One region of the Streptomyces sp. NPDC004788 genome, then DNA from elsewhere that is predicted to be linked to it. Evidence: riboswitches for the same ligand, from Rfam matches in the RefSeq annotation. Region 1 holds a riboswitch; the other holds the start of a gene.
The links. A riboswitch is a leader RNA that binds a small molecule or an ion and turns the genes downstream of it on or off. The one in region 1 is predicted to bind S-adenosylmethionine.
Positions count from the first base shown of each region.

Region 2: another riboswitch for S-adenosylmethionine. It lies ahead of thrC (threonine synthase); the one in region 1 lies ahead of ACWEJX_RS28630 (aminotransferase class V-fold PLP-dependent enzyme).

Region 1 is NZ_JBSGBF010000082.1:17,045-24,437, reverse strand. It holds gene qcrC (cytochrome bc1 complex diheme cytochrome c subunit) at 1-180, shown strand, start outside; gene qcrA (cytochrome bc1 complex Rieske iron-sulfur subunit) at 177-1,229, shown strand; gene qcrB (cytochrome bc1 complex cytochrome b subunit) at 1,226-2,851, shown strand; gene trpD (anthranilate phosphoribosyltransferase) at 2,992-4,056, shown strand; SAM riboswitch class IV at 4,156-4,272, shown strand; gene ACWEJX_RS28630 (aminotransferase class V-fold PLP-dependent enzyme) at 4,466-5,866, shown strand; gene ACWEJX_RS28625 (Lrp/AsnC ligand binding domain-containing protein) at 5,937-6,218, opposite strand; gene ACWEJX_RS28620 (rhomboid family intramembrane serine protease) at 6,215-6,949, opposite strand; gene ACWEJX_RS28615 (hypothetical protein) at 7,126-7,368, shown strand.
Region 2 is NZ_JBSGBF010000001.1:114,154-121,546, reverse strand. It holds gene groL (chaperonin GroEL) at 1-428, opposite strand, end outside; gene ACWEJX_RS00620 (cold-shock protein) at 790-996, opposite strand; gene ACWEJX_RS00615 (MoaD/ThiS family protein) at 1,437-1,712, opposite strand; gene thrC (threonine synthase) at 1,739-3,052, opposite strand; SAM riboswitch class I at 3,046-3,187, opposite strand; gene ACWEJX_RS00605 (glucosyl-3-phosphoglycerate synthase) at 3,309-4,280, shown strand; gene ACWEJX_RS00600 (alpha,alpha-trehalose-phosphate synthase (UDP-forming)) at 4,449-5,810, shown strand; gene ACWEJX_RS00595 (hypothetical protein) at 5,931-6,851, shown strand; gene ACWEJX_RS00590 (immune inhibitor A domain-containing protein) at 7,137-7,393, shown strand, end outside.

The DNA of each region.
Region 1 (7,393 bases):
GACATCATCGCCTACGTCCAGGCCGTCAACAGCGACAAGGCCGACAGCCCGGGTGGTCTCAAGCTGGGTGGCCTCGGCCCCGTCAGCGAGGGTCTGTTCGCGTGGATCTTCGGTCTGGGCGCGCTGATCGCAGTTGCCATCTGGGTCGCGGCCCACACCGCTAAGGCCAAGAAGTCATGAGTACCCAAGAGAATCCAGAAGAGAACCTGCCGACCGTGCAGGACACCGCGCACGGCGCGGTGAAGGTCGCCGACGACCCGTTCGCCGACCCGGGCCTCCCGCCCCACAAGCCCCGCATCCAGGACATCGACGAGCGGGCCGCCCGCCGGTCCGAGCGTGCGGTCGCCTTCATGTTCACGCTGTCGATGCTGGCCACGATCGGCTTCATCGCCTCGTACGTGATCTTCCCCGTCGACGCGATCGTGTACATCTGGCCGTTCGGCCGGGTGTCCTCGCTCAACTTCGCCCTGGGTCTGACCCTCGGTGCGGCGCTGTTCTTCATCGGCGCGGGCGCGGTCCACTGGGCCCGCACCCTGATGTCCGACGTCGAGATCGCCGACGAGCGTCACCCGATGGCGGCGGAGCCCGAGGTCAAGGCGAAGGTCATGGCGGACTTCGCGGCCGGTGCCGCCGAGTCCGGCTTCGGCCGCCGCAAGCTGATCCGCAACACGCTCTTCGGGGCGCTCGCGATGGTTCCGCTGTCCGGCATCGTCCTGCTGCGTGACATGGGTCCGCTGCCCGAGGAGAAGCTCCGCAGCACGCTGTGGGCCAAGGGCAAGCAGCTCATCAACATGAACACGCACGAGCCGCTGCGTCCCGAGGACGTCGCGGTGGGTTCGCTGACCTTCGCGATGCCCGAGGGCCTCTCGGAGCACGACGAGCACTTCCAGACCGAGATCGCCAAGGCCGCCCTGATGATCATCCGGATCCAGCCGGAGGACATCAAGGACAAGCGCGAGCTCGAGTGGTCGCACGAGGGCATCGTCGCCTTCTCGAAGATCTGCACCCACGTCGGCTGCCCGATCTCGCTGTACGAGCAGCAGACGCACCACGTGCTCTGCCCGTGCCACCAGTCCACCTTCGACCTGTCCGACGGCGCCCGCGTCATCTTCGGCCCGGCCGGCCACGCCCTGCCGCAGCTGCGGATCGGCGTGAACGACAAGGGTTACCTCGAGGCGCTCAGCGACTTCGAAGAGCCCGTCGGTCCTGCCTTCTGGGAGCGCGGATGAGCACCGTGACCAACACGCGTAAGCAGGCGCCCCGCGGAGAGCGGATCGCCGACTGGGCCGACGGTCGCCTGGGGATCTACACGCTGGCCAAGGCCAACATGCGGAAGATCTTCCCGGACCACTGGTCCTTCATGCTGGGTGAGGTCTGCCTCTACAGCTTCCTCATCATCATCCTGACCGGCGTCTACCTGACGATGTTCTTCCACCCGTCCATGAACGAGGTGGAGTACATGGGACCCTACGTCCCGCTCCAGGGTCAGCTGATGTCCGAGGCGTTCAACTCGACCATGCACATCTCCTTCGAGGTGCGCGGTGGCCTGCTCATCCGGCAGATCCACCACTGGGCGGCGCTGATCTTCCTCGCCGGCATGTTCGTGCACATGATGCGCGTCTTCTTCACCGGCGCGTTCCGCAAGCCGCGTGAGATCAACTGGCTGTTCGGCTTCCTGCTGTTCTTCCTGGGCATGTTCACCGGCTTCACCGGTTACTCGCTCCCGGACGACCTGCTCTCCGGCACCGGTGTCCGCTTCATGCAGGGCGCGATCCTGTCCGTGCCGATCATCGGCACGTACCTGTCGATGTTCCTGTTCGGCGGCGAGTTCCCCGGCGGCGACTTCGTCGCCCGGTTCTACTCGGCGCACGTGCTGCTGCTCCCGGGCATCATGCTCGGCCTGGTGGTCGCGCACCTCATCCTGGTGTTCGTCCACAAGCACACCCAGTTCGAGGGCCCCGGCCGCACGAACAAGAACGTCGTCGGCATGCCGCTGCTGCCGGTCTACATGGCGAAGGCCGGAGGCTTCTTCTTCCTGGTCTTCGGCGTGATCGCGGTCGTCGCGGCCATCGCCTCGATCAACCCGATCTGGGCCATCGGCCCGTACCGCCCGGACCAGGTGTCCACCGGCGCCCAGCCCGACTGGTACATGGGCTTCGCCGAGGGTCTGATCCGTGTCATGCCGGGCTGGGAGATCAACCTGTGGGGCCACACGCTGGTCCTCGGCGTGATGATCCCGCTGGCGATCTTCCCGCTGGTCCTCGCGGCCATCGCGGTGTACCCGTTCATCGAGTCCTGGATCACCGGCGACAAGCGCGAGCACCACATCGCGCAGCGCCCGCGCAACGCTCCGACGCGCACCGCCTTCGGTGTCGCCTGGATCACCGCGTACATGATCATGCTGGTGGGTGGTGGAAACGACCTCTGGGCGACCCACTTCCACCTGTCGCTGAACTCGATCACCTGGTTCGTGCGGATCTTCTTCTTCGCCGGCCCGGTCATCGCCTTCATCGTCACCAAGCGGATCTGCCTCGGCCTCCAGCGCCGCGACAAGGACAAGGTGCTGCACGGCCGCGAGTCCGGCATCATCAAGCGCCTGCCGCACGGTGAGTTCGTCGAGGTCCACCAGCCGCTCAGCCAGGGCCAGCGCTACAAGCTCACGGCGCACGAGCAGTACGCGCCGGCCGAGCTGCCGCCGGCCGTCGACGAGAACGGTGTCGAGCGCAAGATCGGCCGCATGGAGAAGCTCCGGGTCAAGCTGAACCGGGGTTACTACGGCGGCGACAGCCAGGTCGCCAAGCCCACCGTCGAGGAGTACCGGGAGATCGAGAGCGGCCACGGCCACCACTGATCACCACTGACCTCCTGACGTAGGTCGCCACGGCGAGAGCCCCGTCCATTCGATGGACGGGGCTCTTTGCCGTTGCCCGAGATCGATAGGGTGGGGTCATCACGCCATCGCGTGCCATACGTCGTAGACCAGGAGCTGTCATGAGCGCTGTGAACCCCGCTGGAGGCGACACCGCGGCGGGCCGCTCCTGGCCCGCCCTGCTGAACGGACTGCTCGAAGGCCGCAACCTGTCCGCCGACGACACCGCCTGGGCGATGGACCTGATCATGCGCGGCGAGGCGACCGACGTGCAGATCGCCGGCTTCATGGTGGCGCTGCGGGCCAAGGGCGAGACGGTCGAGGAGATCACCGGCCTCGTCCGGACCATGTACGAGCACGCCAACGTCATCGAGGTACCCGGCCCGGCCGTGGACATCGTCGGCACCGGCGGCGACGGCGCCAAGACGGTGAACATCTCCACCATGGCCTCCATCGTGGTGGCCGGCACCGGCGTGAAGGTCGTCAAGCACGGCAACCGCGCCGCGTCCTCCGCCTCCGGCTCCTCCGACGTCCTGGAGAAGCTCGGCGTCAACCTCGACATCACCCCGCGCCGGGTCGCCGAGGTCGCCGAGGAGGCCGGCATCACCATCTGCTTCGCGGTGAGGTTCCACCCCTCGCTGCGGTACGTGGCCACGGCCCGCGGCCAGCTCGGCATCCGGACCACCTTCAACGTGCTCGGTCCGCTGACCAACCCGGCCAAGGTGCGGGCACAGGCCGTCGGCGTCGCCGACCCGCGGATGGCGCCGATCGTGGCCGGAGTCCTCGCCGAGCGCGGCAACTCCGCCCTGGTGTTCCGCGGCGACGACGGCCTGGACGAGCTGACCACCACCGGCACCTCCCGGGTGTGGGTGGTCCGGGACGGCGCCGTGCGCGAGGAGCGCTTCGACCCGCGTGACGTCGGCATCCAGCCGGTGACCCTGGACGCGCTGCGCGGCGGCGACCCGTCGTACAACGCCGATGTCGCCCGACGGCTGCTCGCCGGCGAGACCGGGCCGGTGCGCGACGCGGTGCTGCTCAACGCGGCGGCGGCGCTCACCGCCCTGGAGCCGGGCGAAGGCACCCTGGCGGAGCAACTGGCCGCGGGCATCGCGAAGGCCGCCGAGTCCGTCGACTCCGGCGCGGCCCGGCGGGCCCTGGAGCGGTGGATCGCCGCCAGCAACGCCTGACGCCTCGTTCGGAGGCATGTGAACGCACTGTTGCGACCCCGTCCCGGATGCCGGGACGGGGTTGCGGCGTCGTGATCGTCTGGCATAGGTTTTTCGACAGGTCATGAGTGACAGCCACAAAGCCCCGGCTGGCTGTCCGGCAACCCTCCGTCCGTGGCGGGGTGCCCCGGGTGAAGACCAGGCCGCACGAGCAGAAGCCTGCGGCAAGCGCGGACCCCTGCGCACCACCCTGGGGTCCTTGGTCCTCTAGGGAGCGGTGTCTCGTGAGCAAGCGAATGCGTTAGGGCCCTCGGCCCCTCACCGAAATCAACACCCGTCCGCGGCAACCCCTTTCCGCGCCTCCGCGCGCTGCCGCCGCACGGGCACTCGTACGCCTTTTCGCGCCCCTTTCATGCCGGGAGACACCGTTATGTCCGCACGCCCGAACGCCGCCGCCCTCGCCTCCGCCGTCACCGCCGACACCTCCGCCGACCCCTGCTGCGACGCCCCGCTGCCGGTCCTCGGCCGGGACGTCACCGTCCCGCTGGTCACCGGCGGCGAGGTCACCTACGCCGCGCTCGACTACGCCGCCAGCGCCCCGGCCCTCCAGCGCGTGTGGGACGACGTCGCCGCCTACGCCCCGTACTACGGCAGCGTCCACCGCGGCGCCGGCTACCTCTCCCAGCTCTCCACCGACCTCTTCGAGAACAGCCGCGCCACCGTCGCCGAGTTCCTCGACTGCCGCCCCGGCGACCAGGTCGTCTTCACCCGCTCCACCACCGACTCGCTCAACCTGCTCGCCCACGTCGTCCCCGCCGACTGCCAGGTCTTCGTCTTCGAGACCGAGCACCACGCCTCGCTCCTCCCGTGGCGCGACGCCCAGGTCACCTACCTCAACGCGCCGCGCACCCCGCAGCAGGCCGTCGAGACCCTGGAGCGCGCGCTCGCCGAGCGCGATCCGTACGGCCCCGCGCTGGTCTGCGTGACCGGCGCCTCCAACGTCACCGGCGAGCTGTGGCCGGTGCGCGAACTCGCCGCCGCCGCGCACGCGCACGGCGCGCGGATCGTCCTCGACGCCGCCCAGCTGGCGCCCCACCACCCCGTCTCCGTACGGGAGTTGGACGTCGACTGGGTCGCGTTCTCCGGGCACAAGCTGTACGCCCCGTTCGGCTCCGGCGTGCTCGCCGGCCGCGCCGACTGGCTGCAGGACGCCGAGCCCTACCTCGCGGGCGGCGGCGCCTCCCGCAAGGTGGCCCGCCGGGCCGACGGTGGTGTGGACGTGGAGTGGCACACCACCGCGGCCCGGCACGAGGCCGGTTCGCCCAACGTCATCGGCGTCTACTCCATCGCCTCGGCCTGCAAGGCGCTCACCGAGGCCGGCTTCGACCGGCTCGTCGCCCGCGAGCGGCACCTCATCGCCAAGGTCCGGCAGGGCCTCGCCGACGTCCCCGAGGTCCGTGTGCTCTCCCTCTTCGGCGATGACGCCGACCGTGTCGGCGTCATCTCCTTCGTCGTCCAGGGCTGGAACAGCTCCCATTTCGCCGCCGCGCTCTCCGCCGAGTACGGCATCGGCGTCCGCGACGGCCTGTTCTGCGCCCACCCGCTGGTGCGCACCCTGCTCGGCAGCGACCCGCAGGACCCGGGCGAGTGCGGCGCCCCGGAGGCGGCCCCCGGGGAGCGGTCTCTCAACGCGATCCGGGTGAGCTTCGGCGCGGGCACGCCCGACGAGCACGTGGAGCGGTTCGTGGGCGCGGTGAGGGAGCTGGTCCGCGACGGCGCCCAGTGGAAGTACCGCACCGAGGACGGCCGCTGCGTCCCGGACCGCGGCTGATCGGTCGCTCGAACGGGTGAAGCCGGCCTCCCGCGGGGGAGAGGCCGGCTTCAGCCGTGCGTACGCGGGGTCAGGACTCCAGGCCGATGGCGAAGGCCGCGTCCAGGTCGTGCTGCGAGTAGGCCCGGAAGGCGACGTGCGTGTCGGTGCCCTCGACGCCCGGGATCTTGGAGATCTGGCCCGGGATGACATCGGCCAGGTCGTCGTGGCGGCCCACCCGGACCATGGCGATCAGGTCGTACGTTCCGGTCACCGAGAAGACCTCGCTGACGCATTCGATCGCGGCGATCTCCTCGGCGATCTCGGGGATGCGGTCCACGCTGGTCTTGATGAGCACGATCGCGGTGATCACGGCTGGCTTTCTCCCTCGGTGGCCGCGGCTGGTGGCTTCACTCTAGCCCCACCTCTATACCGCGCCCACGCGTAGAGGAAGCCGAGCGCGAAGCCGATCACGTGCGCCAGATACGCCACTCCCGGCCCGGCCCCCGCCGAGCGCGCCGCCAGCCACTGGAGCACGAACCAGAAGATCAGCACGATCCAGGCCGGGAAGCGCAGCGGCAGGAAGAAGAGGAACGGGAACAGGCTGGTCACCCGGGACCGCGGGAAGAGATAGAGGAACGCCCCGAGCACCCCCGAGATCGCCCCCGACGCCCCGACCAGCGTCTGCTCGCTGTCCGCGTGCGCCACCGCGTACCCGAGCAGCGCCAGGTATCCGCAGCCCAGGTAGAACAGGCCGTACTCGGCCGCGCCCATCCGCTCTTCGGCCATCGCCCCGAACACGTACAGGAACAGCATGTTCCCGAGCAGATGCAGCCAGCTGCCGTGCACGAAGAGCGCGGTCAGCGGGGTGAGCAGAGCGCCCGGCCGGCCGGCGGTGAGCTCGGCCGGCACCACTCCCCAGCGCTGGAAGTACGCGCCCTGCGCCGCGAGGAGGGTGTCGCCCGTGCCGTAGGAGGGGTTCAGGCCCGCCACCGGGCTCGCCGCGAAGAGCAGCACGCAGGCGGCGATGATTCCGTACGTCACGGTCGGTCCGCTGCGGGCACTCCGCCATGCGTCGAGGGCCGCGCCCCGCCAGTCGATCATGGACAGATCATGGCGTACCGGTGCCCACCTGGACAGAGTGCCTCGCCGTGACACGGGGTACCCGGGAGGCCGTAGGGTTACGGGCAGTACCCCCGCAGTCCGACGGCGCACCGCGGGCCCGTAATGCCTCGTATAAAGCCTCACACTGAGCCTCGTACGGAAAGAGGACGGCAACGATGACGACGGTTCCCCTGCCGACCGCCGAGACCCGCTGGCGCTGCACCCTGTGCGGCAATCTGACCCGCTTCGACGTGACGCGCTCGTCCAAGGTCGTCGAATACGTCCATCTGGACCTCGCCGGAGAGCCGACCGTCGAGGAGCGCGAGGTGGTCAGTGAGACCATCGAGTCGGTCCGCTGCCGGTGGTGCAACGCGGTGGACCAGATCGAACTGGTGGACAGGCCGGGCGCCGCTTCCTGAGAAGCGGCCCGGCGAGGGCTTCGGA
Region 2 (7,393 bases), on a different contig from region 1:
ATCTGCTCCTTCGTCTCGACCTCCTTCGCCTGGTCGAGCAGCGCGCCGGAGACGGCCTCGACGGCCTTCTCGATGCCGCGCTTGAGGGCCATCGGGTTGGCACCCGCGGCGACGTTGCGCAGGCCCTCGCGGACCAGCGCCTGGGCGAGAACGGTGGCGGTGGTCGTACCGTCGCCGGCGACGTCGTCCGTCTTCTTGGCGACTTCCTTGACCAGCTCGGCGCCGATCTTCTCGTACGGGTCCTCGAGCTCGATCTCCTTGGCGATGGAGACACCATCGTTGGTGATCGTGGGGGCGCCCCACTTCTTCTCGAGGACGACGTTGCGGCCCTTCGGGCCGAGGGTGACCTTGACGGCGTCAGCGAGCTGGTTCATGCCGCGCTCGAGACCGCGCCGGGCCTCCTCGTCGAACGCGATGATCTTGGCCATGTGAAGTGGTCCTCCCGGACATGGGGTGGATAACGCTCCAGGACCGCGCCGACGCCCGCGACGGACGGCCGGCGCGCCCTCGTGGTTCCTTGCCCCACGCGGTCGGCGGCCTCGTCTGCCCGATCCTCGTAAGCACTCTCAGCGTGAGAGTGCTAACGCCAATGATTAGCACTCGCCCCATGCGAGTGCAAGCGACTACGGAGGATCGACCACCTCTCGGGCGCACAACCCGGCGCTTCGGCCCCGTACACGTACCCGCGTGCGCCCGCCCGTACGCGCCCGCGCATGCGCGAGGGGCCCGCATCCCGGTCAGGATGCGGGCCCCTCGACGGAAGTGCGTCGGTGGCCGATCGCGCCGCGCTCAGGCGGTGGCGAGCTTGACCATGTCCGCCTGCGGACCCTTCTGGCCCTGCGAGATCTCGAACTCGACCCGCTGCCCTTCTTCAAGGGTGCGGTAGCCGTCCATCTGGATCGCGCTGTAGTGGACGAAAACATCCGCACCACCGTCGACCGCGATGAAGCCGTAGCCCTTCTCCGCGTTGAACCACTTGACGGTGCCCTGAGCCATGCCTAACTCCCCTATTACTGGCCCTTGCGCGGATCCGCACTTCGCGGACCCGGGTCAGACCCTGCGCCGGAACGCGTCGACCGCGGCTGAATGTATCTGCCCAACTGCCCTCTGCAACAGGTCAATCGGACGAGAATTCTGGGCACGCCGGAAAGGGGAATTGGGGAGATTACGCTGAATTCCGGGGCAAGTCGGGCCCGGCAAAGTGCGCAGAAGGTACACAAGGCACGGGCACTTTGGCTACTTCTTGTCGTGCCGAGGCGCATTCTCATATGCGTCTGGCATGCGCAGCGGAGGGGACTTCCCCAACTCTACCGCGCTCAACCATGCAGAATTGCCCCTTCCGCTTCTTGCTGCGGAAGGGGCAATTCAGGGAACTTCGGTACCCGCGGGTAGTACCGCGGGTAAGGATCGGCGGCGTCCGGTACCGCGCTGGACGGTCAGCCTCCGGCGACGGCCGGAATGATGGAGACGCCGGCACCGTCCGGCGTGGCCGTCTCCAGGCCCTGCTCGAAGCGCACGTCGTCGTCGTTCACGTACACGTTGACGAAGCGGCGCAGCTTGCCCTGGTCGTCGAGGACGCGCGCGGCGATGCCCGCGTGGTTCTTCTCCAGGTCGGCGATGACCTCGGCGAGGGTCGCGCCCTGGGCGGCGACCTCGGCCTGGCCGCCGGTGTAGGTGCGGAGGATGGTGGGGATGCGGACGTTCACGGCCATGTCGGTGCGTGCCTTCCTAAGAGCGGTCAGTGGGCCAGGCCGGCGTCGCGGAACGCGTCGAGGCTCGGGCGGATGGTGGCGGTCGCCTGAGAGGTGTCGGCCACGGCGTCCAGGGTCTTGAGTCCGTCACCCGTGTTGAGGACGACGGTGGTCTTCGACGGGTCGATGACGCCGTTCTCGACGAGCTTCCTCGTCACGCCGACGGTCACACCGCCCGCGGTCTCGGCGAAGATGCCCTCGGTGCGGGCGAGCAGCTTGATGGCGTCGACGATCTGCTCGTCGTCGACGTCCTCGACGGCGCCGCCGGTCCGGCGGGCGATGTCGAGCACGTACGGGCCGTCGGCCGGGTTGCCGATGGCGAGCGACTTGGCGATGGTGTTCGGCTTCTGGGGCCGCACGACGTCGTGGCCGGCCTTGAAGGCGGCGGAGACCGGGGAGCAGCCCTCGGCCTGGGCGCCGAAGATCTTGTACGGCTTGTCCTCGACCAGGCCGAGCTTGATGAGCTCCTGCAGACCCTTGTCGATCTTGGTGAGCTGGGAGCCGGAGGCGATCGGGATGACCAGCTGGTCCGGGATGACCCAGCCGAGCTGCTCGCAGATCTCGTACGCGAGCGTCTTGGAGCCCTCGCCGTAGTACGGGCGGAGGTTGACGTTCACGAAGCCCCAGCCCTCGCCGAGCGGGTCGCCGATGAGCTCCGAGCAGAACCGGTTGACGTCGTCGTAGTTGCCCTCGATGGCGACGAGGTCGCCGCCGTAGACGCCGGCCATGACGACCTTGCCCTGCTCCAGGTCGTGCGGGATGAACACGCAGGAGCGGAAGCCGGCCCGGGCGGCGGCGGCGCCGACGGCGCCGGCCAGGTTGCCGGTGGAGGAGCAGGAGAGGGTGGTGAAGCCGAAGGCGCGGGCGGCCTCGATGGCCTGGGCGACGACCCGGTCCTTGAAGGAGTGGGTCGGGTTGCCGGAGTCGTCCTTGACGAACAGCTTGCCGGGCTCGACACCGAGCTCGCGGGCCAGGTTGTCGGCCTGGACGAGCGGGGTCCAGCCGGGGTTCAGGTTCGGCTTCTCGGCGACGTCGGCCGGGACGGGCAGGAGCGGGGCGTAGCGCCACACGTTGGCCGGGCCGGCCTCGATGCGCTTGCGCAGCTCCTCGGGGTCGCCGGTCGGCAGGTCGTAGGCCACTTCGAGGGGGCCGAAGCACAGCTCGCAGGCGAAGATCGGGCCGAGCGGGAAGGTCTCGCCGCATTCGCGACAGGAGAGCCCGGACGCGGGACCGAGGTCGACGGAGGTGGTCGCGGATGCGACGGTCTGAACAGCCATGGAGGCGAGGCCCTTTCTCCTCATCTTCCTCATGACGCACTTCGCCATGAGACGGATTTGGCACCTTCCCTAGCCGGGGGCCTCGCTGGGCGAGACAAACCGACTGGAGGGTTGCCGGGGCTTCAACGGGCCGTATCCCTCTGCCCCTCTGGATGAGCGGTATTCGATTGTGGATCGCGGTCGGCACCCCGACATGCATCGGGGATCCGCGTTGTTCAAGACTGTAACCGAAGCCTTCGGAGCCTGAGAGGGCCGTCCGATCCGCGAGATGGAGATCACGTTGCTGGAAGAAGTGGAGCGCTGGCTCGCCCGGCGGTCCTGGTCCGTGGCCGACCGTCCGCTGGAGCGGATCCTCGCCGCCAAGCGCGGTACGAAGGTGAGCGTCGTGCTGCCCGCGCTGAACGAGGAGGCGACGGTCGGCACGATCGTCTCGGTGATCCGCCGCGAGCTGATGACGGAGGCGGTGCCGCTGGTGGACGAGCTGGTGGTGGTCGACTCGGGCTCCACCGACCGTACGGCCCGGGTCGCCGCGGCGGCCGGCGCGCGGGTGGTGGCGCGCGACGCGGTCCTGCCCCGGATACCGGCGCTGCCGGGCAAGGGCGAGGTCCTGTGGCGGTCACTGATGGTGACGAGCGGGGACGTGGTCTGCTTCGTGGACGCGGACCTCAGGGACTTCTCGGCGGACTTCGTCTCCGGGATCGTGGGGCCGCTCCTGACCGAACCGGACGTGCACTTCGTGAAGGCGATGTACGACCGCCCGCTCGACACCGGGTCCGACGGGCTCGCCTCCGGCAAGACCCCAGGTCAGGGCGGTCGGGTGACGGAGCTGGTGGCGCGGCCGCTGCTCAATCTGCACTGGCCGCAGCTCGCCGGCTTCGTCCAGCCGCTGGGCGGTGAGTACGCGGCGCGCCGCTCGCTGCTCGAACAGCTGCCCTTCCCCGTCGGTTACGGAGTGGAGCTGGGCCTGCTGGTGGACGCGCTGCACACCGTGGGCCTCGACGCGCTCGCACAGGTGGACGTGGGAGTGCGCAAGCACCGTCACCAGGACGACCAGGCGCTGGGCCGGATGGCGGCGGCGATCTACCGCACGGCGCAGCTGCGGCTGTCGCGCGGGCACCTCGTACGGCCGCGGCTCACGCAGTTCGAGCGGGCCGCGGAGGGGTTCACGCCTCGGACGTACCCGGTGGACACGGAGGAGCGGCCGCCGATGGCGGAGGTGGCGGAGTACGCGGAGCGGCGCCGCGTGGCGTGACGGCGCCGCGTGCCGCCGTGACCCCCGACGCGGCGCCGTGACCCCCGACGCGGCACCGTGACCCCCGACGCCCCGCCCGCCGTCTCGATCCGTGAGCCGGCTGTCTCGAAAACGCTCTGTCTGGAATCCGTACGTTTGAGCGTTTACGGGACGGGCTAGGTTCGCCGTATGGCTTCTGTCCTCGTGGCATCGAACCGCGGCCCGGTCTCGTACACCGTCCGCCCCGACGGCTCACTGGACACCCGGCGGGGCGGCGGCGGCCTCGTCTCGGGGCTCAGCGCGGTGCCCTCGGGGCTGTGGGTGTGCGCGGCGCTCGGCGACGGGGACCGCGAGGCGGTGCGGCGCGGGGTGGCCGAGCCGGGCGTGCGGATGCTCGACATCGACCCGGAGGTGTACGCCGACGCGTACAACGGCATCGCGAACTCGGTGCTGTGGTTCCTCCACCACCACCTCTACGACATCCCGCGCGAGCCCGTCTTCGACGCCGCCTTCCGCCGCCGCTGGGAGTCCTACCGCGCCTACAACCGGGCCTTCGCCGAGGCGCTCGCACAGGCCGCGGACGAGGGCGCGGCGGTCCTGGTGCAGGACTACCACCTGGCGCTCGTGCCGGGGCAGCTGCGGGCGCTCCGCCCCGACCTGCGGATCGGGCACTTCACGCACACCCCGTGGGCGGACCCGTGGTATCTGCGGATGCTGCCGGAGGACGTCCACGAGGAACTGGTCGCGGGCATGCTCGGCGCCGACGAGGTCGGCTTCCACACCCGGGCCTGGGCGGACGCCTTCCTCGCCGATCCGCGCGTGGCGCGCTCGATCGGCGACACCCGGGTCCGTACGCACCCGCTCGGCGTGGACGGCGACGACCTGCGCGCGCTCGCGCACCGGCCCGAGGTCGACGAGCGGCTCGCCCGGCTCCGGGAGGAGGTCGGCCCGGGCCGCAAGACGATCGTCCGCGTCGACCGCACCGAGCTGTCCAAGAACATCCTGCGCGGCCTGCTCGCCTACCGCGAACTGCTCACCACCCGCCCCGAGTGGCGCGGCCGCGTCGTCCACCTCGCCTCCGCCTACCCCTCCCGCCAGGACCTGGAGGTCTACCGCTCCTACACCGCCTCGGTCACGGAACTCGCCGAGGCGGTCAACGCCGAGTTCGGCACGGACGACTGGCAGCCCGTCCTCGTCTCCGTCCAGGACGACTTCACCCGCTCCCTCGCCGCCTACCGCCTCGCCGACGTCGCCCTGGTCAACCCCGTCCGCGACGGCATGAACCTGGTCGCCAAGGAGATCCCGGTCGTCTCCGACGCGGGCTGCGCGCTGGTGCTCTCCCGCGAGGCGGGCGCGTACGAGGAGCTGCGCACCGACGCCCTCACGATCAACCCCCACGACGTGACGGAGACGGCCGAAGCCCTGCACGAGGCCCTCTCCATGCCGGCGCCGGAGCGCGCCGACCGCACGAAGCGGCTCGCCGCCGCGGCGACGGCGCTGCCGCCGCGGCAGTGGTTCCTGAACCAGCTGGACGCGCTGCGGGACCGGTAGGGCGGTCGGGCGATCGACGGGGCCCGAACGGGCGCGCCGACAGCGTGGCTGACGGGATGCGGAGGGGGCGCGTGGTGCCCTGGCCGCCGGGGGACCCCGTCGAAAGGACACAGGACTTCCATGCGCATCGCACCACCGCTGAGACGCGGCCTGGGCGCGGCAGCAGCCGTCGCCCTCACCTGCGCCACCGCGCTGACCGGCATCGGCACGGCCCACGCCGGGACGCCGAAGGACAAGGACCGGCACAAGGCCGTCGACGTCAGGCTCACCGCGCACGGCATCGAGGCACCCGACGCCGCCGAGGGCGGACTCGTCCACTTCCACATCAGCACCGACGTCGCGCCGGGCCGCCAGCTCCAGGTCTTCCGCCCGCACAAGGGCGTGTCGGTGGACAAGGTGCTCGCCGACCTGACCAAGGCGATCGACGAGACCGACCCGGCGAACGCGGCGGCCGGCATCAACGCGTTCAACGCCGACGCGGAGGCGCTGGGCGGCGGTTTCGCCTCGCCGAAGGTCCCGGTCGACGTCACCGAGCCGATCTCGGACGGCACCGTCTACCTGCTCGACTTCAGCGCCTTCCTCGCGGACCCGGCGCACCCCGTCCTGAAGTCCCTCGAACTCTGCGACGGCGACAAGGACAAGGGTCTGGCCCCCTTCCCCAAGGGGATCGTGATCACTGAGGAGCAGGCCGCGGGCCCGCGCTTCCGGACCGAGGACGTGAACGAGGCGGACGCCCCGATCCTGGTGCACAACGCCTCCGACGAGATCCACGAGATGGCGATCCAGCCGGTCAAGCCGGGCACCACGGACGCCGACATCCAGGCGTACTTCGACGCCATCGCCCACGGCCAGCAGCCCCCGCCGTCGCCCTTCACCGGCGCGCCCAGCGGCCTGGGTGCCATCTCCCCCGACCACACCGCCATCGTCCAGGCGAAGGACCTGCCGGCCGGCACCTACGTCCTGCTCTGCTTCATCCCGGACGACGAGGCCGGCATCCCGCACGCCTTCGAGGGCATGCACAAGGTGGTCCAGCTGAGCTGACCCGCCCGACCGGCCGCCATCCGGTCACCATCAGGTGACCGGATGCGCTGGACGGCCGCCCGCCCCACCCGCCCGGCCGGTCCCACGGGACCGGCGGGGGCGGGCGGCGCCCGTCGCGGCCCTGCCCCACCCCTCCCCCCTCCCCTCCCCTCCCCCTGTATCGGGGCCGGACATTCCTCGGGATCGCCCTCTCCTCACGGGCCGTCACTCCGTGCCAGACTCTGCGCCGATCGTTCCCCCAGGCGATCCGTAACCCCCTGAACGGCTTACGGAAGGATCGCGTACGTGAAGAAGATTGTCGTGGGCATGACCCTAGGGTCGGCGCTCACCGCCCTCCTCGCCGCGGGGCTCACCCCCGCCGCCGCGCAGGAGGCCCGGGACCCGGCCACCGGCCCCGCCGCCGCCCCCGCGGCGCGGCCGGACAACCGGCCGGGACCGCTCACGAGGCAGCGCACCCAGCTGCGCGAGAAGGCGATCGACCTGATCGCCAAGGGCAAGGCGAAGGCGAACGCCAAGGGCGTCGTCCAGGTCGCGCCCGGAAA